Regions from separate parts of the uncultured Alteromonas sp. genome, predicted to be linked through region 2. Evidence: predicted binding sites of a transcription regulator. Region 2 holds the regulator's gene; the other holds the start of a gene.
What was found. The regulator FliA, encoded in region 2, starts transcription of late flagellar genes. The targets are predictions, from matches to a motif close to CTAAAGNTNNNNNNNNNNNNGCCGATA.

Region 1 (15,351 bases), on a different contig from region 2:
CGCGTGCGTTTCAACTTGGTAACTTCATAACCGAGGAACTCACACATGCGACGGATTTGTCGGTTTAAGCCTTGGGTTAGAATAATTGAAAACTGAAACTTACCACGAGCTTTTACCTTACACGGTTTAGTTACCGTGCCTAAAATGGGAACGCCTCTTGCCATTTTTTGTACAAAACGCTCACTGATAGGTTGGTTAACCGTCACTTCGTATTCTTTATCATGGGCATTTTCAGCGCGCAGAATTTTATTCACAATGTCGCCGTCACTGGTCAGAATAATCAATCCTTCTGATGGCTTATCGAGTCTGCCTACTGGAAAGATTCTCTGTTTGTGCTTGATTGCATCAATGATATTGCCTTTCACATGACGCTCGGTAGTGCAGGTAATGCCAATGGGCTTGTTGTATACCAAGTAAATGCGGTCCGATTTATCTTCGGCTACCGCTTTAACAAGCTTTCCATCAACCTTCACTTTATCGCCTTGCGCGACTTTGGTGCCTAGCTCAGGCAGCTTATCGTTAATGGTAACTCGATTTTGCTCAATTAATTTATCAGCTTCACGTCGTGAGCACAGTCCTGTATCACTGATATATTTATTAAGACGTTTTGTTACCTCAGAGCTCATGCTAAAAGTCCTTACCCTTTTTTCTAAACGACAACGTGAGTAAACCGTGCCGGTTGTATTCTCAACTTTATTACCGTTAACATTTACTATAAAAAAAGCGAGCTAAAAGCTCGCTTTTTTAACATTCAGTTAGTATTAATATTCCCACCAACACTCTTGCCACCACTCAAGGAATTCCTCAAAGTCGATATAGCCGTCGTTATTGCTGTCTATTAATTTAAAACCTTCCTGTACATGGCTGGCTTTTGTTTTTGGCGAAATAACGGTTAATAACTCGATAAACTCCGTTAAATCAATCTGACCATTACCATCTTGGTCGAAGAAGGTAAAATCTTTCTTTATTTCTTCAATTTTTTCGTCTGAAAGTTGAGCGGTCACGCGCTTTCCCTTTTTTTAGCAACTACATAGAGGGTGAGTGTAACGCCCTTATTGAGTAGTGTCTATGCCTGATTTTCTCTTGCTTTTAACGCGCGTTCACGTTGCAAACGGGCTTTTTCTTCACGCTTTTGTTCCATGGTGATCCGCGCCTCTGTACCCACGTGTTCTTGCTGTCTCATCTTGGCAAGGTTAACTTGTTTTTCACGTTCACGAAAACGAGAAAGTTGATCTTCTGTATGGGTACCAAAACAATGCGGGCAGCTTACGCCAGACTCATATTTCTCACTTTGCATGTCTTCATCTGTAATCGGTAAGCGACAGGCATAACATTGATGATAGTCACTTTTTTCAAGGTCGTGATTCACAGCCACACGATTATCAAATACAAAACAATCGCCTTCCCACAATGATTCTTCTTTTGGTACATCTTCTAAATATTGAAGAATACCGCCTTCCAGATGGTATACCTCGTCAAACCCCTGCTCTTTTAAATAGGCCGTAGATTTTTCACAGCGAATACCGCCGGTGCAAAACATGGCTACTTTTTTGTTTTTCTCTGGGCTTAATGTTTTAGCGACATATTCTGGAAACTCGCGAAAAGTCTCCGTTTTTGGATCGATAGCGTGCTTGAAGGTGCCGATTTCGATTTCATAGCCGTTACGGGTGTCTATCACGGTGACGTCGGGATCGCTAATTAACGCGTTCCAGTCACTAGGTTTCACGTACGTACCTACGGTTTTACGCGGGTCGATACCTTCAACACCCATGGTGACGATTTCTTTTTTAAGCTTGACCTTGGTGCGATAAAAAGGCTGTTCTTCGTGAAGTGACTCTTTACAAGAGATAGGATTAATTCGCTCGTCGGCGTTAAGATATTGGAGTAACCCATCAATACCTTCTCGCGTGCCTGAAACGGTGCCATTAATGCCTTCGCTGGCAAGTAAAAGCGTACCTTTAATGCCATTAGATTCCATGGCAGATAATAGTGGTTGGCGCATGGCCTCGAAGTTTTCAAGCGCAACGAACTTGTACATCGCGCAAACGATATATTTAGACATAGTAGTGTTTACCTTTGCTAGTTGGAACGTAAAACCAGTGCAAAAATGCGGCGCGCACTATATCAAACCAGTTTTAAAATTTCCAGTTAGGCAGCAAGAAAGGATTCAGACTGCTCAATAATGTCACTAAGCATTGTGTTGTCTTCATCAATAGAGGTGGAATAAGTAGCGGCAATGCGCTTTTGAGTGGCTAACGAACAGTTCGTAATAATATCTTGGCAAATTTTCTTTGCGTCATTCGTTTGTGCAAGAGGTACTGGGTGCATTTCATTGTGAAGGCGTACTTCGTCAAACTGCAGTGATGTGGACTCTTGTAGTGCTACTTGATGCGCTATTGTTAGAGACAATCGATTCATGTGCAACCAATCTGACTCACTCGCACATAGTGGTGCTCTACGGTAGAAATTAAGTGCTTCTAGCCGCTGTGTAATACCACTAGTGGCTTCGTCTTCGTTTGGGCTTTCTATCGATATAGTGTCGGCAAGTGCACTTTGTTGCATTGCCAAATACAAAGCAAAAAGCGTGGCATTACCCGCTGCTTTTGACAGCGTACCGTTCCATTCCCAAGCCATGCTGGGGTCTATGGATTTATGTACATTTATATCGTTATCAGACACAAAAATAGTAAGATTTAAAATTCATACCTATGGTGTCGGCAAGATAATGTTTTTCTTAAGCTTATTCTTGCCCTTATCGTTATTTTAAACAATCATATATAGAACCTCTCAAGTAGTTGAAGTGTCATGGTTATCATTGGATGAAAAATGAACTTTTCGGATAAGCAGGTGCTTATTGTTGAAGATCAACGCCCTTTTCTCTTACTGCTTCGTGGATTATTACACTCCATGGGTGCAAGTGAGGTTGTCACCAAATCTTCTGCGGAAAAGGCTCTGTCTCTTTGTAAAAAGCAAAAATTTGATATTGTTGTTTGCGATCTTCATTTAGGGGTAGACAAGAAAAACGGTTTCGAGCTTATTGAAGAGCTTAGAATAAAACGCTTAATTAAACCCACCACCGTGTTTATATTAATTAGCGCTGATAGTGCGCGCCCTGTGGTACTTGGCTCTATTGAACGACGCCCTGATGATTATCTTATTAAGCCTTTTTCGCAGGTACAACTTAAAACACGAATTACCCGTGCCTGGCAGAAACGGCAGTTTTTAGGGGCAGTATTACAAGAAGTGGCCAATGAAAATATCAACAATGCTATCGATTTGTGTGAAGATCTTATTGGTACCCCATCGCCCTACAAAGGTACCTGTGAGCAGTTGTTAGTTGAACTGTATTTGCGCCTAGATCAATACGACAAAGCACTGGACGTACTTTCGCCCTATTCCGAAGGAAAACCAATAATTTGGGCCAAAGTTGCATTGGCAAAAACCTATCTCGCCTCAGAAAAATACGATAAAGCCATTGGTATTGCCGAGGATATTATTAAACGCAACCGGTTTAATGCCGAGGCGCATGATGTATTGGCGAAAGCCAATGATGCAAAGAACCAAGGTGAAAATGCAATTACTGCGATTAAGCAGGCTATAAAACTTTCGCCCTTTTCGTTGCCTAGGCATTTCAGTGCATGTTCTATCGCACGAAACCATAACGATTACATTTTAGCCTCTACCTCTAGTTTGGCCATTTGGGACTTATCGAAAAGAACCGTGCATCAAAACAGCCTGCATTGGTGTGGGTTTATTCGAAGCTTGCTTGATGTCGCCGAATATACAGATGACAAACGTACACGAAACCGCTATCAACAAGAGGCTTTACTTGCCCTGCAACGAGGTAAATTTGATGAAAACATACTACGTATCGACGAAGACTTTGACGTCAGTATTTTTGGCAGCATCATTAACGCCAGAGTTAATGCTATTGATGGAAAAATGCTGGATGCAAAAAAGAACTTGGCGCAATCACAGGCTGCTATAGACGAAAAGTACACCACGCCGCCAATCGCATTTATTCCAGATAGCCTTAAAGTCATGTACGACCTTGGTGAATATGAAGATGCACTGCAACTTCAAGATATTATTAAGCAGCAGAATTTAGAATTCGATTCCAACAGTAACTTTTTATTGCATTCTGAGGCGACCAAAGCCCAACAAAATCTTAAAAATTATCAGCAGTTTAACCGTGAAGGCATTCAGCTTTATCAACAAGGACAGTATGAAAAAGCAAAAGACTCTTTTGCTCTCGCGCAAGGTTTTTCGCCGGTAAATACAGGTGTAGCGCTCAACTTACTGCAGTGCTTATTACAAATATTAAGCAAGAACCAAAAGCCAGATCCTGATTTATTTAAACAATGCCGTCGACTTTATAAACTTATCGACGACATGCCACTAAAGGCCCAACACGAAGAAAAATACTCCACGCTTCGCAACGACTTAGACACTTTTATGGGAACAACATAATGACAATAACCCAAACAAAAAAGATATGTGCACTTGCTAGCCTACTTACTGCTGTAGCACTTAATGGGTGCAGCCAAACACCACCTTGTGAAGACATTGTAGAAGTAAATCGCCAATTACATGTGTGCAAAAGTTTATCGAAAGTGATGAATGACAACCGCTATCCGCAGCAAGCTATGTCAGCGAAAAAACGTTATGAAAGTGAATGTGAAAACTTCAGATACTATCGAGATGATTACGACACTATTTGTAAAGGAGAGCAGCAAGCCATAGGTAAAAAGGCCCAAACGCAGGTTAAAAAGGAAAGTTTACCCGCCAAAGACTACTAAGTAGAAGATTCCTTTTTACCTAGCTTTATTAGGGAATGTCGTACATAAAACTTACATGAACAACTAGTTTTGATTGGCGGTGTGGTTTTGATTTAACCATGTTACGGTACGGTGTAGCGCCATGTGAGTAGTAACATCTTTTCAATGGGGCGTATAAGTACGCGAGAATAAGTAGGCGAGAAAAGGATACGAATATGTCTAAACGCGTTGCAGTGCTAACATCAGGTGGTGATGCACCTGGAATGAATGCTTGTATTCGAGCTATTGTTATAGCCTGTGAAAGGCTCGGATTTACGCTATTTGGTTATCAACATGGGTATAATGGCTTACTTGAGCAAGAGTACGAAATACTTGCGCTTCAAGCAACGCACAACCTCATTCAGCAAGGGGGCACCGTGCTGCACAGCGCCCGTTGTGAACCTTTCAAAACCGACGAAGGTGCGAAAACTGCTGCTACTAACCTCACTAAGCTAGAGATTGATACCTTAATTGTGATTGGCGGTGATGGGTCCTTTAAAGGCGCTGATCATTTAGCAGATTTCTGGCACGGTCAAATTATTGGTATTCCCGGCACAATAGATAATGATGTGGCTGGCACCGATGCTACCATAGGTTATTACACCGCTATCGATACCGTTGTTTCATCAATCGATAAAGTGAGAGACACAGCTGACGCTTTTGAACGTATTTTCATTGTAGAAGTGATGGGCAGACATGCCGGTTTTCTTGCGCTAAATTCCGCCCTCGCCTCGGCGGCCGATTACGTTATTTTGCCAGAAACCTTTCAACATTGTGACGCAGAATTGGATAAAATTACGGAGCAAATTGAGAAAAGAAGACAGCTTAAAGGCGCGGTTAGTTTTATTATAGTGGTGGCGGAAAATGTATGGCCTGGTGGACTTAACGATTTGGCTGACAAACTGGTATCCAAAACCCAGTCTGAAGTTCGCCCGGTTACGCTAGGCCATGTTCAGCGAGGGGGATCTCCGGTAAGTCAAGACCGGTTACTTGCCACTAAGTTAGGCACCTATGCAGTGAGTTTAGTGGGTAGTGACACCAACGGTATTATGGTAGGTGAACTCAATGGTACGCCGAGTGAGATTGCCTTAGCGGAAACATGGGAGAAGGATAAACCCCTAAACCCTTCCAGTATGGAAACCATGCTCACCATCATGAATGAGCGATATTAAAATAAAGCTAATTGAGTAATACAACACCAAAATGGTTACGCATAACCAAGCCTTATCTAGATATATCAACAAGTTACCTTAACTTATTGGTTAACACAAAAATGCCCGATTTCTCGGGCATTTTTAGGTAATCTTACTGTTCGCACAGCCAGTTTGTAGCTAACGTACTAAAGCTTTTAGCCTTACATTTTCATAGCGGCTTTTACTTTGTCTCTATGACTACGACTCACTTTTAGTTCGGTGTCATTTTGCAAAATAAGGTGATATTCACCGCTAATATGGCTTACCAATTTTTTCACGAAACGAATATTGGCAATGGCGGAACGATGCACTCTAACAAACCATTGAGGGTTAAGCTCTTGCTCAAGCTCTTTCATAGTTTTACGCATAATGTGCATGCCATCTAATGCGTGAACACACATATAATCACCCGCGGCATCTATCCACTGTATGTCTTGTACGTTCACCCTAGTGACTTCATAACCATCTTTAATGGCTAAAACATCTGGATAAGGGTTAGTTTCTACCGGCTCGCCATTGGCAAGCTTACGCAAGATTTCTTCGCAATCGTCGCCAGTAAGTTCGGCAACCAAATTCACTAAACGTTTAGACTGTTCATCTTGATGCTGTGTAGCGAAGTATTCTCGCACTTTCACTAGGGCATCTTTAAGACGCTCGTCGTCAGCAGGCTTTAATAAGTAGTCTAGAGCATGCACATCGAATGCTTTAATCGCATAACTGTCATACGCAGTAACAAACACGACCATAGGGATAGGTTGATTAAGCTCTCGTAGCTTATGAATTACCTGAAAACCATTTAGCCCAGGCATTTGAATATCAAGAAAGACTAAGTCAGGGCGAAGTTGTGAAATGCTACTTACCGCTTCTAGCCCATTTTGACACTCAGCAAGTACCTGAATGTCGTCATGACGTTCTAACCTAGCGCGAAGTCCACGGCGGGCGAGTGGTTCATCGTCTACCACTAAGGTTTTAATTACTTGCTTTGTCATGCGCATACATCCTTTACTTCATAGGGAATACGAATTCGAACCCGTACGCCCGACGGCTGATTATCTTCAATAGAAAATGCGAAATTGCGTTGATACAATGAATGCAATCTCTCTTTAATATTTGCCAGTCCAACACCATTTTCACGGCTTAACTGACCATCTATAATGTCGGCACCGGGCCCATTATCAGCCACATCCATTAGTAAATCGTTTCCAAACGCGCGGGCTGTTATAGCAATTTGACCGCCGTTCTCCATTTTAGAGATGGCGTGCTTAACAGCATTTTCAATAATAGGCTGCAATATCATGCTAGGAACAAGTGCATTCTCACACTCTTCATCGATATTCCAAACTACTTCTAATCTGTCATCAAATCGTACTTTTTCAATCTCAAGATATAACCGCAAGGCCTTTATTTCCTGGCCTAAAGGTACTCGTTTAATAGGGTCATTATCTAAAGAATAGCGTAAAAAGTCGCTCAAGCGAGAGACCATGGCCTCTGCAGTATCGTTTTCTTTTAATAACACTAAGGTAGAAATTGCATTTAACGTGTTGAACAAAAAGTGAGGATTAAGCTGATAACGCAGCATCTTAATATGCGCTTGATGAGCCATGGTGCTGGCTTTAAGGGCATTTTGCTTTTCTTTTTGTAACATCTGGAAGTTTTTAATGCCGAAGTAAACGCCACTCCAACAGCCCACCATGATGAGTGAATTAATCGTATTGGTAAAATACATATACCACGCATCGGGCCGATATCCGTGCTTGTAAATTTCCCAATAGTTTATGTTTTTAACCACAGCCCACAATAACGCTATCAAGTAACAGGACGCTATCACTGTCAACAGCATGTTTAACGGCGACTGTTTTCTTGCCCAGCGATAAACGTATCGCAATGGAATAGTTAGCAACCAGCCAGCGTACGCATTGAGTAATATTATAAATACCCAAATTGGTCGTACATCGTGAAGAAACGAGCCAATATAATAAATGATGGCAAAACCTGCCCAGCCTGCGCTGTGCAAAGTCCAAAATAACCTTTCGTTACTTTCAATAACGCGCTGAAAGCGGCTCACATGTTTACCAATGGTTGAATTGATTGATAGATTATACGCAAGGTAAGCCCCTTGCGGAGCATCTTGGTCGTACTTCATATGCGACTTGTCGCACGCTTTGCTAAGATTAGTGACTGCAACTAATAACTAATATTCAATCTCTTAAGCCAATGCATCCACCACCATGCAGGACCCACAAGTAAAAATTGAAGATCTTCTAAAAATGAGGGCTTTTTACCTTCAATTTTATGACCTATAAATTGCAGTATCCACATTACAATAAACAGTGATAGACAGAACAGCCAAACACTTACGCCATAGTAGGCAATCAAATTAATACCACCGAAACAAGCTATGGTAAGCAGTGTCATGGCCGCGCCAATTGGCCCAGACAATTTGAAATAATAAAATAGGATTGGAATGGCGATAATATGCGCCCACGTCACATTGAAATCGGCAATGAAATCGGGCACCGGTACGGCCCAAATAAGTCCTAAAGTGACAAAATAGATGCTGGGCACCGCAATGGCATGAATAAGCACATTGGTTTTATTTTGATGGCTTTCGTTATATTGCAGTAATAGCTTTTCAATCGTTCTCATAGCAAATTCCACTTATTGTTATAATAATTGTTTTATTTTTTTGTTGTGAACATCGTATTAACTAATTAGCGTATGGCCTGCTAACAGCGCATTGACGGCATCGTCGTCGCTATCGAATTTCAAGCCATAATAAACAAAGTCTGATTCTAGCTGGTTATTTTTAACAGTGGCATTCAACGTGGCCTCTTTACCATCAGTTGAATAAACTAATGCAATTTTAGTTTCATCAATGATGACTGGCCATTCAGGCTTAAGAGGTAAGGCTATGCGGCAGCCATCGTTAGAAATATCCACTATAATACCGGTCACATGTTCAGACTCAGGAAAAGCTTCACAGGAGACTTTAACCGCAATACCAGGCTGCGCCCGCTTATTGGCACGAAGGCCTATCGATTCGATTCGACGAGGAAAGCTGGTAATCAACAACCCTGAGGGTTTAGCCAATAATTTGAGTACCTTTACCCTAAACGCTATGACCTGCCCGGCATCGCCTTCCAGTACAAAGCGCACTACAACGTCGTTGCCCACCGTCAATAAGTCTCTTACCACTATCCATTTTGCAGAAGTGGGGATCTGGAATATCATGCAGGTGGCCATTTCCATACCTACATAAGCAGTTTTCACCCGCTTAGGTGCCGTTGGTGTTGTAATTTGTAAATCTACCACTGCACCAGGTGGTAAGGCACACAAATTATCGACGTCTTCTCGGTTAAGTTGACTACTTACTGCATTTTCTGACATGTATTTAAGAACATTCTTATTATACTTACGCTAAATGTAACCAATTTTGTGTCGGCTGACAAAACCTTCTCTATCAGGCATGATGTCGCCATATTTTTTATGATACGAATAATTTTTTATAAAGGTCACCATGAATAACGCTTCACTTCACTACCAATTGTCGATTTACTCGTGGCAACAACATTTATTTGATGTAACGTTAACTGTGCCATCTCACGAATCACAAAGCTTATCGCTCACGTTACCGTCTTGGATCCCGGGCAGCTACATGGTAAGAGACTTTGCCAAAAATATAGTGTCGTTAGCAGCTAAGAATACTGAATCTAACGAACCGATTGCATGCGCTAAGTTAGATAAGCAAACCTGGCGAGTCGACACTCAGGGTGAGGCAGTCACTATTACCTATCGGGTGCATGCCAACGACTTATCAGTGCGTTCTGCGTTTATTAACGACGAATATGCCTTTATAAACGGCACCAGTGCATTTCTTAGCGTTGAAGGCTTTGAACAACAACCATGTAAATTACAAATCATTAAACCCGCGGTGGCGAATTGGCGTGCCTATACCAGTATGCCAATGACTGACGATATGCCAGATAGCTGGGAATATGAAGTGGCAGACTTTGCTGAGTTTATCGATCACCCTCTTTATATTGGGGTATGTAACTTTCACAACTTTGAAGTGGAAGGCGTTACCTTCGAGTTGTTATTCTCTGGCAGAAATAACCTCGACATAGAGCGCATTGCCAATGACTTAACCCCAATTTGTAAGCATCACATGCAGTTGTTTGGCGATCCGCAGCCTATTAAACGTTATTTGTTTATGACCTTGTTGGCAGATACTGGCTTTGGTGGTTTAGAACACCGTGATTCCACCGCTCTACTCTTTCCCCGCTTCGACCTTCCCATGGTGGGCGAAAGCGATACCAAAACCGATGGTTACATTACGTTTTTAAGTTTGTGCAGCCACGAACTTTTCCATACATGGCATGTTAAGCGAATTAAACCAGAGGTAATGGTTAAGCCTGATTTGCAAAAAGAAACGTATACCAACCAACTGTGGATTTATGAAGGCTTTACCAGCTTTTATGATGACGTTACCTTAGCGCGTGTAGGCGCTATCAGCCCACAAAAATACTTAGACATTGTGTCGCAAAATATAACGCGCCTGCTGCAAAATGCGGGCAGGTTCAAACAATCGGTAGCAGAAAGCAGCTTTGATGCATGGACAAAATTTTATAAGCAAGATGCCAGTGCTACTAACGCGATTGTTAGTTACTACACCAAGGGCGGCATTATTGCGTTCGGACTAGATTTGTTACTACGTGAAAAATCAAATAATGAAATCAACTTAGATTTGCTAATGCGTCATTTATGGGATCAGTACGGCCGAGACGAAAAAGGCACGCCCGACGATGTCATTGCCACTTTATGTAAGCAAGATTTTGATATTGATATTTCTGACTATCTTGCTGATGTGGTTTACGGTACAAAAGATGTGCCGTTAGAGAATTGGTTGTCGAACATTGGCGTTGAATTACTCACCCGTACTAAAGTATCAGCTGACGATAAAGGTGGCAAAACAAGCGCCGAGGGTATGAAAAGACAATTGGGTGCTAACTGCAAACCTGCCCCGTTAGGGTTAACGGTTACTCAAGTCTTCGAAGGTCTAGCAGCTGCCGACGCGGGTATTATGGTTAACGATATCATTATTGCCGTAAATGGTTTTGTGGTGAACCAAGCGAAATTACAACGTATATTAGATGCAACAAATACCGGGCAAGTTAGCCTTTCACTTATTCGAGATGGCCGATTGTTAACAGGCGATCTTGATATTAGAAATGCACGAGAAGATGTGTGCAACTTTTCAATAGCGGATGAGCGCAAATTTTCGGCATGGTTGGGGCTTAACTAGCGATTCTTAATTAATCTTTATTAATCTTTGCTTATGTAGATTAGCGCTGTTGAAGAATCGCAAATACGTTTGGATACTAGTAGATACAAAAATGGGCTACCGTGTTGGGTAGCCCTTTTAATTTTAAGGCGATGGCCGGAGCCGTTAGCCTTTTTAGGCGTTCCCGCTCTATTCTGGGGTTCCCACTTTATTCAGGGGTTCCCGCTCTATTCTGGCGTTCCCGACACTACCGTCTGTGGGTCGAGACGCATCTTGCCTAAGTTAATTCGCCAATCTAGGTGTGGGCCCGTTGCTCTACCCGTAGCGCCAATGGTGCCAATCTGCTCGCCTTGCGCTACCGTATCGCCAACTTTCACAGTGATAGAGTCTAAGTGAAGGAAAGTAGAAAAGACGCCCATTCCATGGTCAAGAATTAACGTATTACCTGAATAATATAAATCTTCTGCCAAGGTTACTGTGCCTTCAACGGGCGCGGTAACTGGCGCGCCTGTTGGCCCACCTACATCAACGCCAAAGTGTGGCCATTTTGGCACACCATTCAATACACGCTGGCTTCCGTATACGCCGGTTATCGGCCCTTTTGCTGGCCACTCAAATCGGGTAAACAATGCGTCGGCATCGGTTACTTTACTTCGTGCAATCGACACATTAACGTTGTCTTGCCTAATTCTTTCAAGCACGGCTTTTGGCGGTGTCACCATCTTAGAATCAAGCCCATCTATACGTTGAATGTTGTATTCACGTTTAGTGAGGGTAATATCCCGTACTAATGTGGTGCCATCGGGAAGTTCAACATTAAGCGTGTGAGAAAGGCTTGCATCACGAGGAAAACCAAACACGAATTTGCCTTCGCTATTAAGCGCTAATGTTTCTCCATCAAGGGTAACAATTGCATCAGGGGCAACTTGCCCTCTTATCAAACTCCCTTGTGTTAGGGTACCATTTAGCGTTATCCCATCTTGCTGCGCGTGAACAGCAGTCAAACTACCACTAATCAATAGTAAGGCTGAAAAGCCAGCAGAACGTGCTGCGACTTTAAGTGAGTTAATCACAATAGATTGGATAGACTTAGCACCCTTAACACCCTTAACCCTAGAACTCATTACTACTCCTTTACGCAGCTTCATCACACTTAATTCGCACTAATACCGCACTAGTATAGTGTGTTAGCCAATAGCCGTTATCCGGTTTTGCCTAACACCTTCAAACAAAAAAAACGCCGTAACTAGTCAGACACCATGGCGCCTTTACCCACACCTTCATAAGCCACTACTTGGCAATGATTGTTGGGCGTGCGTTTCTTTTGTTCAACTAACAGATATTGAGCTAAACATTCCACCGTTGAATCTGTGGTGATCACTTCACAATCGGCTTTTGGGATAAGTAACTCAAAATAGCCTTGTGATGATTCGTAAGCAAACGAAAAGTAATCGCTAGGGGTAGCGACTGAACCGGTTATTTTGCGATCTTCGTAGGCTATTTCGTCTTCCGTGGTAGCAATGTAGATATTGTCCCAGCGATTTGCCCAGTAAGCTTGTTCTTGTTCGCTAATTTTACCATCAAGGTAAATATCGATGCGTGAACGATGGCCGTGGGCTATACGCTGACAGTTTCCGTCGTGCTTTTTTAACCCATGGGTATAATGATAAAACGGCGACTCTATAACTTCGGTACGCAGCTTTAAAGTTATGTTATCAACGTTTTCTGGCAAGTGGGTGGCAAGCACCTCTTTTAAGTAAACGCTCACCGATTCCATGGTAACCACATCTGAATACAAAAAGGCATAGGCTTCTGCTGGACAGCGAAGCATGATTTCTCGGCTGTCTTCACAAGTAAAGCGCACTTCAACCTGTTCATTCACGTCATCGTGAATAACTGTTGCGCCCGCATATTCTGCTGGCACAAGCAATTTATGATCGACATATTCATCAATCAGTCGTTTAAGATCTTTTTTAACAATACCAAAATCCTGAACCATACTTTCTTCGTTAAGTTCACCGGTTAGGATTACATCGACAATCCAGCTTTCACCTACCATACCGCGCTTAGGGCAAAGGTAAGAAAAGTCCATTACTGTCAAATCGTTTACAAATAGTTGCATGACACCCTTGTATCGTGTTCGTTTTCTGTTGTTAGTATACGTTTTTTACGTGTTAAACGCAGTGATTAGTCCATAGAAGATTGGCGATTAAGCTGATCTTTTAAATTAGGGGGTATACCACGAATCGTTAAGGTATCGGTGGCAGGGTCGTAAAATACCCGATCGCCCATCAATTTGCGCTCAAAGCTTACCGATACGCCGCCGCCCTGCCCCGTAAATTTCGCGAGTTGTTTTAGCGCAGCGGGATCTGGCTGAATTTCTTTTTCAAGCGGTACTTCCATAGACTGAGTAAATGAAGAAAAGTTGCTGCTAGTTTCTTCGTTTGAAGGCAGCCTATTCGCCAACTCATCTACCGACAAGCTTTCGCCTGCGTCTATTTTTTCTTTGAAATACGTTTTCACTTCTTCACGGTGCTGGTGTTGCTCTTGCGGGTCTAACGACTCACTGGCCAAATAGGCATCTACAGATGAAATCAGCTGCTTGTTTTGCTGCTTTACATCAACCAGCTCTTCGCAGCCAACAAATTGCATAAAGAAGTCAGAAACTTTACGCCCCATACGACCTTTTATAAAGCTGACGTAACGTTGCTGTTCTGGTTGTATATCCCATTGGGTTAAGTCGATGCGAACCGCGAGTTGCATACGTGCCAAATCTAGATGCTCTCGTGCAGACAAATCCAGTGAATTGGTTACTTCAACGTGAGAACGTGTATTTAGCAATGCAATCATTAAATATTGGGTAGCCAAAAACTCGTATTGGCAAAAAATAAGAAAACCTGTTTCTACTGTGCCCGTATCTATTAACGTTTTCACTAATCGCTTAGTGGCTGATAACGAAAAGCTATGAAATTCTTCTTCTAAATTGTCGCCGCCCGCTTTTTTCTGCGCTAGGTAGTTTTTTAGACCTTCTGAAAATTCTGCTACGTCATCAGTGTTTTCTTCATTGCTTTGCGAAACAAAGTGACCAACCCCTTTGCCTGGCTTGGCATTAAAGCTGTGGTTAATCTGATGTGCGAGAAGCTCAATTTCTGGCGTTACTGCCAAACAATTGTCACGAGGGATAGCTTCTATTTTATCCTCGTTATTAACGACTAAACGGTGTACAACAAAGTGATGAATCAGTGCACTCATAGCGATTAGGGTGTCCTGTTGCTTAAAAAATGTCAGAAAAACTAACGGAATTGCGGGATTTTAGAATGAATGATTGTTATCACTCAAACAACGATTATAATCATTTTACGAGTAAAACCATTCTTTTTATCAAAGAAATCATGAAAAAGAGGCGTAACAGTGCCCCAGAACAGTCGTTATACCAATGCTGAATTTGAAACCTTAATGAATAAAGTCATTCTAACCCTCGAAGAAAACGATGCGGGGAGAGATTTATCGCTAATGGTATTAGGTAATGTGATTACCCATATTTTACAGACTCAGGTTAGTCCTGACAAACGCGAAGCCATGGCAGATCAGTTTGCTAATGTGCTCAAGAAGAGTGTTCAAGGTTAAGTAGGCTTTTTTATGATTTTAGCCGAATCTCCTCGCCGCCAGCGAGTGACGAAACTAGTTAATTGGGGCCATTGGTTCGCGCTAGCGAATATAATAATAGCCATTGTTATTGCATCAATTTTTGTTTTTTCTTCACCCATGCCAGGCACGGGCGTGGGCACGCTTTACTTACTGACCAATTGGTTGGGCCATATTGGCTTTATGACCTTTTTTGGCTTTGTCATTTTTATTTTGCCTTTATGCTATTTAGCCACCAACCCAAGGGCAATTAAAGCCAGTGCGTCTATTATTGCAGCGGTTGGGCTTGCCTTGTTAGCATTCGATGCGTTGTTATTTAATCGCACTGGGTTTCATATCAGCTTTCACGCTGCTGACTTGCTTAAAACCGAAGCACAAACACAAATTAGTGAGTTCTACTGGCAACAGTGGGCCT
Region 2 (15,351 bases):
TCATGTCAAACCGAAAGCTTGCTGACGGTATCGAATTGGTCGCCGCTTACGATAAAGAACCGGAAGCCAAACTGTCGATTAAAAAGCCAGCGCCTAGTGCAGCAGGGCGAGCGAAAGCGGCTGTTCCAAGTCTTAGCGAAATCATCGGTGATGATGGCCCAGATAGCTTAAAAGCGCTGTTGGAAAAACAACATGGTGGCAGTATTCAAAGCCCAGCTTCAGCACCTAGTGCTAACGCTCAGCATGCCAATAAAATTGCATCACACTTAGACTTTTCAGAAGCCTTTATCGACGATGTAGAAGCCAGTCAAGTCGCCTCAGAATTCCCAAGCCATCAAGCGTCAAGTCTTAATGAAAGCATTGATAACAGCAGTGCTCCTCAGTCTGACGAATTATCTCAAATTAAAGAAGAGTTGGCGTCACTACGAAATGTGCTTCAATACCAAGTTGCTGATTTGATGGAAGCAAAAAGTCGTCGTCAGCAGCCTGTACATCATTATTTAATTCAGCGTTTAACCGACATGGGGTTAAGCCAATCATTGGCAGAGCAACTGATTAGTTATACGCCGTCGCATTACAACGAGCGTGACGCTTGGGTATATCTTTTAAACCTATTGGCTAATCGCATTAATGTGACAGGTAACGATATACTTACGCAAAAGGGCGCAGTAGCGTTAGTGGGTCCTACCGGAACAGGTAAAACCACTACAGTTGCTAAATTAGCTGCTCGTTACGCACAGAAATACGGCGCCGACTCCGTTGCCATGATTACGATTGATACCTATCGTATTGCAGCGTTTGAGCAATTAGCCACATATGGAAAAATTATTGGCTGCACAGTGCGTAAAGCACAAAGTAGTGAAGAATTATCAGATTTATTGTTTCAATTACGCCATAAGAGACTAGTGTTAATTGATACGGCAGGCTTTAGTCAACGAGATAGTCGATTAATTAAACAGATAAATCAATTTGATAACGGTCAAATGCAGCCAGTGAAAAAATACCTAGTAGCGCAAGCGAATACCCAATATGCTGCATTACAACGTATTATAGATGCGTACGAAGGGGTGGAACTTAGCGGTTGTATCTTTACAAAGCTTGATGAGTGCTACTCTCTAGGCGAAGTGCTTAGCGCAGCGGTGGAGTACCAGTTACCTGTCAGTTATGTAACAGATGGACAGAAAGTTCCTGAAGACATTAAGATTGCAGAAGCAAAATCTTTAGTATCTGCTGCTGCAAAGCTTTATAAAAAGTACGGTTTGAATCATACTACTAGTAACAATGTGGTTAAAACAGCACGAGCAGTATGATTGATGATCAAGCGAGTAGCTTACGAAAAATGAAGCAATCACGATTAATCAAAGTTATCGCCGTCACCGGAGGTAAAGGTGGCGTTGGTAAAACAAATATTACGCTAAACACAGCTATTGCTATGGCAAAGCAGGGAAAGCGGGTAATGGTATTGGATGCAGACTTAGGTCTGGCCAATGTGGATGTAATGCTAGGATTGCGAGTAGAGAAAAACCTCTCCCACGTATTATCTGGTGAGTGTACCTTGGACGATGTTCTCGTTACGGGTCCTCACGGTATAAAAATAGCACCAGCCACATCAGGTTCTCAATCAATGGCAGAGCTATCACCAACGCAGCATGCAGGACTCATAAGAGCATTCAGCGAGTTGCGCACGCCCATTGATGTGCTTATTGTGGATACCGCAGCGGGTATTTCCGATATGGTGCTAAGCTTCTCCAAAGCCTCCCAAGATATTATGGTGGTAGTGTGTGATGAGCCCACTTCACTTACCGATGCCTATGCATTAATTAAAATTCTTAACCGAGAACACGGTGTCTTTCGCTTTAAAGTGGTCGCTAACATGGTCCGCGATGTTAGAGAAGGTCAGGAACTTTTCAGCAAATTATCTAAAGTAACAGGGCGATTCTTAGATGTTGCGCTAGAATTGGTAGCAATAGTTCCTTTTGACGAGAACATACGCCGAGCAGTACGTAAGCAAACGTCAATTGTAGATGCTTATCCAAGTTCTCCGGCAGCAGTGGCGATTAGCCAGCTAGCAGCCAAAGCAGGATCATGGCCTATACCTGCGCAACCGGGTGGCCATTTAGAATTTTTTATTGAGCAACTAATAGCAGATAAAGCAGTAGGAAGTCAGCGTTGAATAGCAAAGCAGCCGCTTATCAACAGCAAACAGACAAGTCACAATTAGTTGAGCGTCACGCTTCGCTAGTGAAGCGGATAGCACACCACTTAATGGCGAGACTACCAGCCAGTGTTCTTGTCGATGATTTAATCCAGTCAGGTATGATTGGACTGCTAGAAGCTGCACGAAACTTTGACGGTTCCAAAGGGGCAAGTTTCGAAACCTTTGCAGGTATTCGTATTCGTGGCGCCATGCTTGATGAAATAAGAAAAGGTGATTGGACTCCTCGTTCCGTTCATAAAAACGGTAGGGCAATCACAGAAGCCATCTCTCAAGTTGAAGGTGAAACAGGCCGAGACGCGCGAGATGTAGATATTGCAGCTAAAATGAATGTTAGCATGCAAGATTATCATCAAATGCTGAACGAAGTGAATGCCGGAAAATTGGTGGGGATTGAAGACCTTGGGGTTTCTGAAGATGTCATTTCTACAGAAAAAAACCGAGGCAGCGACGCACCGTTAGAAGATTTGATGCAAGGGGCTTTCCAAAAAGCGCTAGCACATGCTATTACTACATTACCCGAACGGGAAGCGATTGTACTTTCTTTATACTATGATGAAGAACTGAATCTTAGAGAAATAGGCGAAGTTCTTGATGTTAGTGAATCGCGAGTAAGTCAAATTCATAGTCAGGCCATGTTAAAACTCAAATCACGAATGAAATCGTGGCAAGTTGACGAAGAATAGAAATTAATAACAATTAACCCCTCATTGGAGGCTATTTTGGATAAAAGTATGAAAATTCTCGTGGTTGACGATTTTTCTACCATGAGACGTATCATAAAGAACCTGCTAAAAGATTTGGGTTTTGCCAATATCCAGGAAGCGGACGACGGTAACACCGCGCTGCCTATGCTACAACAAGGTGATTTTGACTTTGTTGTAACAGATTGGAATATGCCAGGTATGCAAGGTATCGACTTATTACGCGCTATACGTGCCGACGATAAGTTGAAACACCTACCGGTTCTTATGGTGACAGCAGAAGCGAAGAAAGAACAAATCGTTGCCGCAGCGCAAGCTGGTGTGAATGGTTATGTTGTTAAACCTTTCACTGCCGCTACGTTGAAAGAAAAATTAGATAAAATCTTCGAACGTTTAGGTTGATCCAGACGCTCACCAGAGAAATGAGGTTTACTGGATGTCGACAAATGAAAGTGTCTCCATAACGCTCGAAGAAGCCAAAAAATTGGTAGCGTATCTTGAAGAGGGCGATAACGCATCAGCGAACGCTGTCTTAGAAGCTGTTTCGATGAAAGAGTCCATTGAGCTCTTTGCTGAAGTGGGTAAATTAACGCGTCAACTTCATGACTCGTTGAATAACTTCCAAATCGATGAACGTATTAAAAATTTAACCGTTGATGACATTCCTGATGCGCAAACGCGACTGATGTACGTTATCGAAGAAACGGAAAAAGCTGCCAATACCACCATGGACGCAGTTGAAGAGAGTATGCCAATTGCTGAAGTGCTCTCTACCCGTATCGAAAAAATTATGCCGGAATGGAAGAAACTGATGAATCGTCAACTTGAGTTGGGCGAATTCAAAGTTTTATGTGCAGATTTAGACGAATTGCTAAAAGACGGATCGAAACAATCAGCTAAGCTTACATCATTGCTTACCGAAGTGTTAATGGCACAAGGTTATCAAGATCTTACCGGTCAAGTTATTCGCAGAGTGATTGAACTCGTAAAAGAAGTGGAAGATAGCTTAGTTAATATGCTGACGATGTTCGGTGAACCCGAACAGGCGGAGCAAGACAAGCCATTGGAAGCGAAAGTCGAAAAAGTTAACAAGATCGATAGTGTCGAAGCCGAAGGTCCAATTATTGATGCAGACCAACGCGATGATGTGGTATCTGGCCAAGATGACGTAGATGATCTTTTGTCTAGCTTAGGTTTTTAGGGGAGCGGGCGCATGGCGTTTGATGTTGACGAGGATATATTACAGGACTTTCTAGTTGAAGCTGGGGAGATCCTTGAACAATTACAAGAACAGCTCGTTGATCTGGAAAATAATCCTGAAGATGCAGATTTACTGAATGCTATCTTCCGTGGTTACCATACCGTAAAAGGTGGCGCCGGCTTTTTGTCGCTTACCGAATTAGTTGAAATTTGCCATGGTGCAGAAAACGTTTTCGATGTAATGCGAAACGGACAACGTACTCTTACGCCTGAATTAATGGATACCATTCTTCAGGCCACCGATGTAGTAGTCGATATGTTTGAGCGTGTTAAAGCGCAAGAACCACTAATTCCTGCAGACGCAAAGTTAGTTGATTTGCTGCATAAGTTAAGCACCCCAGAAACCCCAGACGAAAACATCTTTGGTGACAGTAGTGAAGCGGCTGAAGTCCCCGCTGCCGAAGAAGAATTCGCGTTAGAAGAAGCGCCTGTACCTGAAGCGCCTGCCGCAAGTAGCGATGGCGGCATCGACGAGATTTCTGAAGATGAATTTGAAGCCTTGCTGGATGAACTTCATGGTTCAAATGCCCCAGGTAAATCTGCGAAAGCAGAACCAAAAGCGGCAGCCCCCGCGGTTGGTGGTTCAGGTGATGATATTACCGACGATGAATTTGAAGCACTGCTAGACGAATTGCACGGTAAAGGTAAATTCAAAGAAGAAGAACCAGCGCCTGTAGCTGCGTCGAAAGCGGCAGCGCCTAGCGGTGAAGAAATTACCGACGATGAATTTGAAGCATTGCTTGACCAATTACATGGTTCAGGACAAGGCCCTACAGCGCAAGGTGCTGAACCAGCAGCAAATACGCCGCCCGTAGATAAAAAGGCGACAGAAGCAATTCAGAAAGCCAAGGCAGAGCAATCTGCCGCTAGTACGCCGGCTAAATCAACGCCTGCCGCAAAAGCGCCAGCGCCTAGTCCAGCAGCTAAAAAAGCGTCAGAGCCCGCTAAACCAGCGGCTAAGAAAGACGACAAAAAAGCAACCCCAGCACCTCCTCAAGCAGAAACTACAGTTCGTGTTGATACCAAGCGCCTAGACCAAATTATGAATATGGTTGGCGAGTTAGTATTAGTACGAAATCGTTTGCTGAGTTTAGGAATAACCAATGCCGACGAAAGTATGTCGAAGGCAATTGCTAACCTAGATGTGGTGACGGGTGATTTGCAGGGTGCGGTTATGAAAACCCGTATGCAGCCAATTAAGAAAGTGTTTGGCCGCTTCCCTCGCGTTGTTCGAGACTTAGCACGTAGTTTGAAAAAAGAAATTACCTTGGAATTGGAAGGTGAAGAGACAGATTTAGATAAAAACTTGGTAGAAGCATTGGCTGATCCCTTAGTTCACTTAGTAAGAAACTCAGTGGATCATGGTATTGAAATGCCTGATGACCGTGCTGCTACAGGTAAAACCCGAATGGGGACCGTGAGATTATCGGCTTCTCAGGAAGGTGACCATATCTTACTTACCATTGAAGATGATGGTAAGGGGATGGATGCTGAAAAACTGAAAGAGATTGCTATAAGCCGAGGTGTTTTAGACGCCGATGCGGCTGCGCGTATGTCTGATGTTGAAGCGTTCAATCTTATTTTTGCACCTGGTTTCTCAACGAAAACTGAGATTAGTGATATCTCGGGCCGTGGTGTAGGCATGGATGTGGTTAAAACAAAAATTAACCAGCTTAACGGTACTATTAATATTGATTCCCAGCTTGGGAAAGGTACTCGACTCGATATTAAAGTCCCACTCACGCTTGCAATATTACCGACCCTAATGATTGTGGTTGGGAAACAAACGTTCGCGTTACCGTTAGGTGCGGTCAACGAAATTATCAATATGGACATCAAGAAAACCAATACGGTTGATGGCCAATTAACCATGATAGTTCGTTCTAAAGCGATACCACTGTTCTTCCTCGGAGAATGGTTGATCCGCGGACCTAAAAATATAAGCAAAGAAAAAGGTCACGTCGTCGTGGTTCAAATAGGCACCCAGCAAGTTGGATTTGTTGTTGATGCGCTAATAGGCCAAGAAGAAGTGGTGATAAAACCATTAGATGCCTTATTACAAGGAACGCCAGGTATGGCGGGAGCAACTATCACATCCGACGGTGGAATTGCACTCATCTTAGATGTTCCTAGCTTACTGAAGCGTTATGCTAAAAAGCCCTTAAAGTAAAACGGCGTAACAAATAGGAAATTAACATCCATGGTCTTTAAAGTCCTGGTCGTGGACGATTCTACTTTTTATCGTCGTCGAGTTCGCGAGATTCTCGACGATGACAGAGAGCTTGAAGTTATTGGTGAAGCTCGTAACGGGCAAGATGCACTAGATAAAATAGATACACTGCTACCTGATGTAGTCACAATGGATGTGGAAATGCCGATAATGGATGGCATTTCAGCGGTAAAAGCCATTATGGAAAAACGGCCCGTGCCTATTTTGATGTTTTCGTCGCTTACGCACCATGGTGCACAAGCGACCCTAGATGCGTTAGAAGCCGGAGCATTAGATTTTCTACCAAAGAAATTCGAAGATATCGCCCAAGACCGTAAAGACGCAGCACGACTGCTGTGTACAAAAGTAAGATTGATTGCACGGCGTGGTGTCGGTATAAAACGCCCTGTATTAAAGCGTATTGAAAGTAGGAAGTTTCCTGATAACGCGCCGAAACCAGCGTTTTTCAAGAGTTCTAATCTACTTAGCGGAAGGAAAGATGCCACGAGGCAGCCCACCGTTTCCTCGATTAAGGCTTCTGGTAAAAGGTATAAGTGTTTAGCAATTGGAGCATCTACGGGTGGACCAGTGGCATTGCAGAAGATACTGGTAGCACTGCCATCAGACTTTCCTTATCCAATTGTGTTGGTGCAACATATGCCAGGCACTTTTACTAACGCATTCGCACAGCGACTTAATTCACATTGCGATATTGCGGTTAAAGAAGCTGAACATGGTGACATATTGAAACCAGGTTGCGCTTATTTAGCGCCCGGCGGTAAACAAATGTTGATAGAGAGTTCAGGCTCTCATAAGAAAGTAGTAATTACCGACGCTAACCCGTCTGATAAAATAAACTATAAGCCGAGTGTTGATTTAACCTTCGGTTCGCTGGCCAAAGCTTATGGTGGCGATTTATTGGGTATTATATTAACTGGTATGGGTGCAGATGGGCGAGAAGGTTGCCGGTTGATGAAAGACAACGGTGCCACTATTTGGGCGCAAGATCAGGATTCATGTGTTGTTTATGGCATGCCTCAAGCGGTAGCTGTTGCAAACATATCGGTTAACAGTATTGATATAGATGATATGAGCAGCTGTATCTTAACCGAAATGACATAGCCTAAGCGCAGCGATAGTATTGCCTGTGAGTGAATGACAACCCAAGTAAATATAAGCTGGGAATTAAAACGATGAAGGTGTGGACAGTTGCAAACCAGAAAGGCGGAGTTGGTAAAACAACAACAACAGTAACCTTAGGTGGTTTGTTAGCTCAACGCGGGAAGCGGGTATTGATGGTCGACACCGATCCCCACGCCTCATTGAGTTACTATTTTGGCATAGACGCAGAGTTACTCAGTCAATCTGTCTACGACATTTTTATTAAGTCTTCTGAAATTACTGCCGATATGGTCATGGACTGTTTGTGTCCAACTAAGCTAGATAATTTGTACGTTTTGCCCGCTACCATGGCGCTAGCCACATTAGACAGAACAATGGGTAGCGAGCAAGGAATGGGCTTAGTGCTAAAAAAAGCGCTGGCCAAAGTAGAGAAAGAATTTGATGTGGTCATTATTGATTGTCCGCCAGTACTTGGTGTACTTATGGTCAACGCATTGGCAGCATGCAATAAAGTGATAGTGCCGACACAAACAGAGTATTTGGCGCTGAAAGGCTTAGACAGAATGATACGCACTATGGAAATAATGGGGCGCTCTCTTCAAAAGTCTTTTGACACTGTGATTATTCCTACTATGTTCGACAAACGCACTAACGCGGCGCTTGAATCTAGAAAGCGTTTAATGAGCGATTATGGAGAGCGGGTTTGGCAAGGTGTAATTCCCGTAGATACGCATTTTAGAGATGCGAGTTTAGTACAGTTGCCAATTTCCGCAGCATACCCGAAAACCCGAGGGGTAACGGCTTATAGCAAGTTACTTGAGGTTTTGGAGAAGTAAAGTTAGATGAGCAATCAAGGACCTTTTGCACGGGAAGACGTTGTAGAGGCTTATCTCGATAGCCTATTAAAAGAGCCAGATGATCCGGCAGACGTGACTGCGCGAACGGCAAAATTGCTTGAGCAAGCGGTGCAAACGTTAGCCGAAGAAGCCACATTTGATGAAGCACCTACCACTGAACAAGTAGTGGTTGAAGAAGCCATTATTGAAGCAGTGTCATCTAGCACAGGCAAAGATGTCGAAGAAACTACGCAATACGAAAAAAGCGACTACAATGAAATAGATAATGAGACTGCTGAATCAGTCGATGCCTCTTCAGAAGAGGAGCAACCTTTAGAAAAAGCATTGTTGGTCGACAGCCTCGAAAATAATTTTCAGGCATTATTTTTTGAAGTGGCAGGGTTAACATTAGCAGTGCCATTAACCACCCTAGGTGGTATACATCAGATTGAAAAGATAGGCCCTCTATTTGGGAAGCCGGATTGGTTCATGGGGGTAATGATACATCGCGAAGAGAAGCTTAGCGTTGTAGATTCTGCAAGATGGGTCATGCCAGAAAAGTATGATGAGAGTCTCGCAGAGTCATTGAACTACCGATATCTTATTATGTTAGGGGATAGTTCGTGGGGATTGGCCAGTGAGAAACTGGTTAACACGGTCACCTTGGCAAAAGCTGACGTCAAATGGCGTGAGTCTACCGGTAAGCGTCCCTGGTTAGCGGGGATGGTTAAAGAGAAAATGTGCGCGTTAATTGACGTTAACGAATTAATATCTATGCTTAACAAAGGCTTAGGCAGTAACGACCAGACACCGAGTATTGGGAGCCAGGTTCATGAGCGACGAAAGAACGAACAGTAATACCACCGATAGTAACGATGAAGTCCTTCAATGGGTGACATACCGCTTAGGTGAGGAAACATACGGTATTAACGTAATGCAAGTACAAGAGGTATTGCGTTACACTGAAATTGCACCTGTACCCGGCGCACCTGACTACGTACTAGGTATCATTAACCTACGTGGTAATGTTGTTACGGTCATAGATACACGTGCACGTTTTGGATTACCACCAACAGAAATAACGGACAATACCCGTATTGTGATCATCGAGTCTGATGAACAAGTCGTGGGTATACTTGTTGATAGCGTGGCTGAGGTGGTTTACCTTCGCTCGTCTGAAATTGACAGTGCGCCAAACGTGGGTACTGAAGAAAGTGCTAAGTTTATCCAAGGTGTAAGCAACCGAGACGGTGAGCTTCTTATTCTCGTGGATTTAAACAAGCTTTTAAGTGACGAAGAGTGGGATGAACTAAGTTCAATTTAGTCAACCTACACGTCTAAAGGGCAGGTAACTAAGTTATCTGCCTTTTTTATTTCCGGTTTACATAGGTACGAATTAAGGCTTCTTCGCATATGGATCTGCAGTTTATTGCTCCAACAATCAACGAACTTATATTGCTTGCGCTTGTGATAGCACTTGGTGTTTTTGCAATATGGCTGACGTTTAAAGAGCGAAAAACACATGCGGCATTAAGCGAACTGCAAGACCTGGTAACGCGTAGAACCGATGACATGGATACCCAAATTCGAGATTTTGGTCATCAACAAAATGAAGCACAAACCAGAAGCTTAGTGGTCACTCGCCATCTACAAGCCCTTCAAACTAAACAAGATGACTTCGAAAATCAGATTCGTGAACTAAAACTCCAGGATCCCTCCCTAAGGCTTTATCAGCGAGCGGCCGAGTTAGTAAAGCAAGGCGCTAGTATCGAGGAAGTGATGGAGGCTTGTGATATTCCTCGTGCCGAAGCAGAAATGTTATTTATGGTACACAAACAATCCCCTTCTGGGTAATGTAATTAAACGTCCGTTTAGACGTCTAGACGTAAAGATGTTGACATCTGTGTGGTAATTGCCACAATACAGTCATAGTAACTTATGACTGGAGCCTTCTATGCCAATTCGTATACCAGAACAACTGCCTGCGCAGAATGTGTTGTTGGGCGAAAACATCTTCACCATGGAGAGCAATAGGGCGGCGAATCAGGATATACGTCCTCTTAAAGTGGGTATCTTAAACTTGATGCCTAATAAAATTGAGACTGAAGTACAGCTGTTGAGATTACTTTCCAACACGCCACTTCAAATTGATGTAGATTTTATTCGCATCGATAGTCAGGCACCCAAAAATACCCCTCAGTCTCACATGGATGCTTTCTATCACGACTTTTCACAAGTGGCAGACAAAAAGTACGATGGGCTTATCGTGACTGGTGCTCCTCTAGCATTGTTGAAATACGAAGACGTAAAGTACTGGGATACCATGACTACCATTTTAGAATGGGCACAGCGTCACGTTAACTCCACGCTATATTTATGCTGGGCTGCACATGCTGCTATGTACCATTTTTATAACTTTACCCGCACGCTGCGCAAAGAAAAATTTTCAGGCGTGTTCGAGCACAAAGTAAACGACCCCCATAATGAATTATTGCGTGGCTTCGACCCGGTATTCTATGCGCCTCATTCTCGCTATGGTCATATCGATACCGCGAATTACAATAGTGTAGATGGACTGCATGTGGTGGCAGAGTCTGAAGAAGTAGGCGCTTATATTGTCGCCTCAGAAGATAAGCGCATGGTGTTTGTTACGGGGCATCCAGAATACGATGCTGATACCCTTGGCGATGAATATTTTAGAGACGTAAAGGCAGGGCAGACACCGTCTATACCCAAAAACTATTTTACGGATAACGATCCGACCAAGCCACCTATCGTCAGATGGCGCTCCCACGGGAGTCTGTTTTTTACGAACTGGTTAAACTACTATGTTTACCAAACAACGCCATATGACTTAAATCAGTTAGCTGAAAAATCACAGCCAAAGAGGTAACGCGTGAGTCAACATCCAGTTTCTAGCGCCCAAGCAACACTGCTACGCGCTGCACAACAACGTATTCTTGTATTAGATGGTGCGATGGGAACCATGATCCAGCAGCATAAGCTGGAAGAAGAAGATTACCGTGGTACCCAGTTTGCCGATTGGCACTGTGATGTGAAAGGCAACAACGACCTTTTAGCCATTACACAGCCGGATATTATTTATCAAATTCATTGTGATTACTTTGAAGCTGGCGCCGATATCGTTGAGACCAATACGTTTAATGCTACCACAATAGCCATGGCCGATTACGACATGGAAGCGCAGTCTAGAGACATCAATATTGCTGCCGCTAAATTAGCCAGAAAAGCCGCTGATGAGTTCACAGCGAAAACCCCTGATAAACCCAGATTTGTCGCTGGTGTATTAGGCCCAACGAATCGTACTGCGTCTATCTCTCCTGATGTTAACGACCCAGGTAAGCGCAACGTGACTTTCGACGCCTTAGTAGAAGCCTATACAGAGTCTACCGAAGCGCTAATCGAAGGCGGCGTAGATTTGATTATGCTTGAAACCATTTTCGATACGCTAAATGCTAAAGCGGCAGCTTTCGCCGTGGAAACCGTGTTCGAAAAACTAGGTAAGTATTTGCCAGTGATGATTTCAGGCACCATTACCGATGCCTCAGGCAGAACGCTTTCGGGGCAAACCTCTGAAGCCTTTTATTATTCAATGCGCCACATTAGCCCGTTTTCGTTTGGCTTAAATTGCGCTTTGGGGCCTGACTTGTTACGCCAATATGTTGAAGAAGTCTCAACTATTAGCGAGTGCCTTGTCTCTGCTCACCCCAATGCGGGTTTACCCAACGAGTTTGGCGAATATGATTTAGAAGCGCCTGAAATGGCCGAGCATATCAAAGAATGGGCAGCATCAGGTTTAGTGAATATTGTGGGCGGCTGCTGTGGCAGTACGCCAGAACATATTCGTGCTATTGCCGAGGCGGTAAGCAGCATAGCACCAAGAAAAGTGCCTAAGTTCGAACCCAAAATGCGTTTGTCTGGCCTTGAGCCGTTTGTACATTAGGAGGCAGCGTGAGCGCACAATTTTCTACATTTATTAATATTGGTGAACGTACTAACGTTACCGGTTCAGCACGTTTCAAGCGTCTTATTCTTGAAGGCGATTATGAAACGGCTCTTGATGTTGCCCGCCAGCAAGTGGAAAGCGGCGCGCAAATTATCGATATCAATATGGACGAGGCCATGCTTGATTCCAAGCAGGCCATGGTTACCTTTTTAAACCTGATTGCGTCCGAGCCCGATATCAGTCGGGTTCCTATTATGATTGACTCATCAAAATGGGAAGTGATTGAAGCGGGGCTAAAATGTGTGCAAGGCAAGGCGATTGTAAACTCAATCAGCCTTAAAGAAGGCGAAGAAAGCTTTCTTGCCCAAGCACAAAAAATCAAACGTTATGGTGCTGCCACGGTAGTCATGGCTTTTGACGAAAAAGGCCAAGCCGATACGCAAGCTCGAAAAGTAGAGATTTGTCAGCGCAGTTATAAATTACTGACAGAGTCTATCGGCTTTCCGCCAGAAGACATTATCTTTGACCCGAATATCTTTGCGGTAGCAACGGGTATAGAAGAGCACGATAACTACGCCGTAGACTTCATAGAAGCAACCCGAAAAATTCGTGAGCTTTGCCCTTATGCGCATATCTCGGGGGGGCTTTCTAATATATCGTTCTCGTTTAGAGGTAACAACCCTGTTCGCGAAGCGATGCACTCGGTGTTTTTGTATCACGCCATTCGTGCTGGTATGGATATGGCTATTGTGAATGCGGGGCAGCTTGAAGTTTATGATGAAATACCAAAGGAGCTTCGCGAAGCGGTAGAAGATGTCATTCTTAACCGCCGTAGTGACTCTACGGAGCGTTTGCTTGATATTGCCCCTAACTATCAAGGCGACGGTAAAGCAGCGGCAAAAGAAGATTTAAGCTGGCGAGAGCAAGACGTGAATAAACGTTTGGCCCATGCGCTTGTAAAAGGCATTACCGATTACATCATTGATGATACTGAAGAAGCCCGCCTTCAAGCCGAGCGCCCGCTACACGTAATTGAAGGGCCGTTGATGGACGGCATGAACATTGTTGGCGACTTGTTTGGTGAAGGCAAAATGTTCTTGCCTCAAGTTGTAAAATCGGCGCGGGTAATGAAAAAAGCCGTGGCTCATTTACAGCCTTACATTGAAGCCGAAAAATCCGATGGTACTAAGAGCAATGGCAAAATATTGCTTGCTACCGTGAAAGGCGACGTTCACGACATTGGTAAAAACATTGTAGGCGTTGTACTTCAATGTAATAACTTTGAAGTGATTGATCTTGGGGTGATGGTGCCCGCTGCCACTATCTTGCAAGTGGCAAAAGATGAAAACGTAGATATGATTGGCCTTTCTGGCCTTATTACCCCTTCACTTGATGAAATGGTGCATGTGGCAAAAGAGATGGAGCGTCAAGGCTTCGACTTACCGTTATTAATTGGCGGCGCAACTACTTCCAAAGCACACACTGCGGTGAAGATAGAGCAAAACTATCATGCGCCTGTGGTTTACGTACCCAATGCGAGTCGCGCTGTTGGCGTGTGTCAAAAACTACTTAATCGTGGCTCTCGAGATATTTACGCCGAAGAACTGGCAAAAGAATACGACAAAGTACGCGATCAGCATGCTCGTAAGAAGCCTCGAAGTAAGCCTGTGACCTTAGCGCAAGCGCGAGCTAATGCCTTCACGCCAGATTTTACAGAAGCACCGGTAACCCCTAAAAAATTAGGCGTAACGCCAGTGGATGTAGATATTGCTACGCTGCGTCCGTATATCGACTGGACGCCCTTCTTCCTAACCTGGTCTTTGGCTGGTAAATACCCACGAATTTTAGAAGATGAAGTCGTTGGGGAAGAAGCAAGATCCTTATTCGCCGATGCTAATGAGATGCTAGATAACATTATTGCTAACAACTCATTAGCCGCTAAAGGGGTTATTGGCTTATTTCCTGCCAACCGCGTAGATGATGATATTGAAGTGTATACCGATGAGTCGCGCTCAGAAGTGCAAGGTGTAGCGCATCATCTTCGTCAACAAACCTTAAAAGATAAATTTGCTAACTACTGCTTAGCCGATTATGTTGCAGAGAAATCATCAGGTATTAATGATTATATCGGTGCTTTCGCAGTGACAGGCGGAATAGGTGAAGATGAGCTAGCCGATAGCTTCATTAAAGCTGGTGATGACTACAACGGTATTATGGTGAAAGCCGTGGCCGATAGGTTAGCCGAAGCATTTGCCGAATACCTTCACGAACAAGTGCGTAAAGTGTATTGGGGCTATGCCGAGAGTGAAAACTTAACCAATGACGACCTTATTCGTGAAAAGTACCAAGGTATTCGCCCTGCGCCAGGTTATGCCGCGTGCCCAGAGCATACCGAGAAGCAGCTTATCTGGGATTTATTATCGGCGGAACAACACACCGGCATGAAACTAACCGAAAGCTACGCCATGTGGCCAGGTGCGGCGGTGTCGGGTTGGTATTTCTCCCACCCTCAAAGTAAATACTTTGCCGTGGCTAAAATACAAAAAGACCAAGTGGAAGACTATGCCACGCGCAAAGGTTGGATACTGGAAGAAGCTGAGAAATGGTTGGGGCCTAATTTACATGACTGAGTCGTTCTCAAAGCCGTTTAGCCAAGCGTGCGAAAACAATAAAGCGCCAATCTTAGCTGTGCTTAATCGCACGTTTGCTAATTGTAAAGGCGTATTAGAAGTTGGCAGTGGGACAGGTCAGCACGCGGTATATTTCGCTGAAAACTTGCCGCATTTGCAATGGTATTGTAGCGACCAACCTGACTATCATGAAGGTATTATAGCCTGGTTAGAAGAAGCTTCGTTACCCAATGTCACAAAGCCCGTGGCGTTAACTATAGGTAAAGACAGCTTTCCATCGCTACCCATTCAAGGTATCTACAGTGCTAATACCGCCCACATTATGCAGCGTCATGAAGCTGAACTGTTGATGAAATCAGTAAGTGAATACTTACCTTCGGGTGGTGTTTTTTGTCAATATGGCCCCTT

Region 1: a site for FliA is predicted at 2,713-2,739, ahead of AAC006_RS01310 (VC2046/SO_2500 family protein). Genes of this name have one in related genera too.

The regions. Positions count from the first base shown of each region.
Region 1 covers NZ_CAXBMP010000001.1:290,285-305,635, reverse strand. The annotation lists gene rluF (23S rRNA pseudouridine(2604) synthase RluF) at 1-626, opposite strand, end outside; gene AAC006_RS01320 (EF-hand domain-containing protein) at 762-1,004, opposite strand; gene AAC006_RS01315 (rhodanese-related sulfurtransferase) at 1,067-2,062, opposite strand; gene AAC006_RS01310 (VC2046/SO_2500 family protein) at 2,149-2,634, opposite strand; gene AAC006_RS01305 (tetratricopeptide repeat-containing response regulator) at 2,827-4,470, shown strand; gene AAC006_RS01300 (hypothetical protein) at 4,470-4,799, shown strand; gene AAC006_RS01295 (ATP-dependent 6-phosphofructokinase) at 4,994-5,989, shown strand; gene AAC006_RS01290 (LytTR family DNA-binding domain-containing protein) at 6,172-6,999, opposite strand; gene AAC006_RS01285 (histidine kinase) at 6,996-8,075, opposite strand; gene AAC006_RS01280 (Mpo1-like protein) at 8,195-8,656, opposite strand; gene AAC006_RS01275 (PilZ domain-containing protein) at 8,714-9,397, opposite strand; gene AAC006_RS01270 (PDZ domain-containing protein) at 9,528-11,312, shown strand; gene AAC006_RS01265 (M23 family metallopeptidase) at 11,519-12,415, opposite strand; gene AAC006_RS01260 (6-carboxytetrahydropterin synthase) at 12,538-13,413, opposite strand; gene yejK (nucleoid-associated protein YejK) at 13,479-14,543, opposite strand; gene AAC006_RS01250 (DUF1414 domain-containing protein) at 14,703-14,918, shown strand; gene AAC006_RS01245 (DUF3413 domain-containing protein) at 14,931-15,351, shown strand, end outside.
Region 2 covers NZ_CAXBMP010000002.1:145,032-160,382, reverse strand. The annotation lists gene flhF (flagellar biosynthesis protein FlhF) at 1-1,310, shown strand, start outside; gene AAC006_RS02445 (MinD/ParA family protein) at 1,307-2,173, shown strand; gene AAC006_RS02440 (RNA polymerase sigma factor FliA) at 2,170-2,901, shown strand; gene cheY (chemotaxis response regulator CheY) at 2,938-3,321, shown strand; gene AAC006_RS02430 (protein phosphatase CheZ) at 3,356-4,120, shown strand; gene AAC006_RS02425 (chemotaxis protein CheA) at 4,133-6,349, shown strand; gene AAC006_RS02420 (chemotaxis response regulator protein-glutamate methylesterase) at 6,380-7,510, shown strand; gene AAC006_RS02415 (ParA family protein) at 7,582-8,346, shown strand; gene AAC006_RS02410 (chemotaxis protein CheW) at 8,353-9,204, shown strand; gene AAC006_RS02405 (chemotaxis protein CheW) at 9,179-9,670, shown strand; gene AAC006_RS02400 (DUF2802 domain-containing protein) at 9,760-10,200, shown strand; gene metA (homoserine O-succinyltransferase) at 10,301-11,239, shown strand; gene AAC006_RS02390 (homocysteine S-methyltransferase family protein) at 11,243-12,310, shown strand; gene metH (methionine synthase) at 12,319-14,943, shown strand; gene AAC006_RS02380 (DUF938 domain-containing protein) at 14,936-15,351, shown strand, end outside.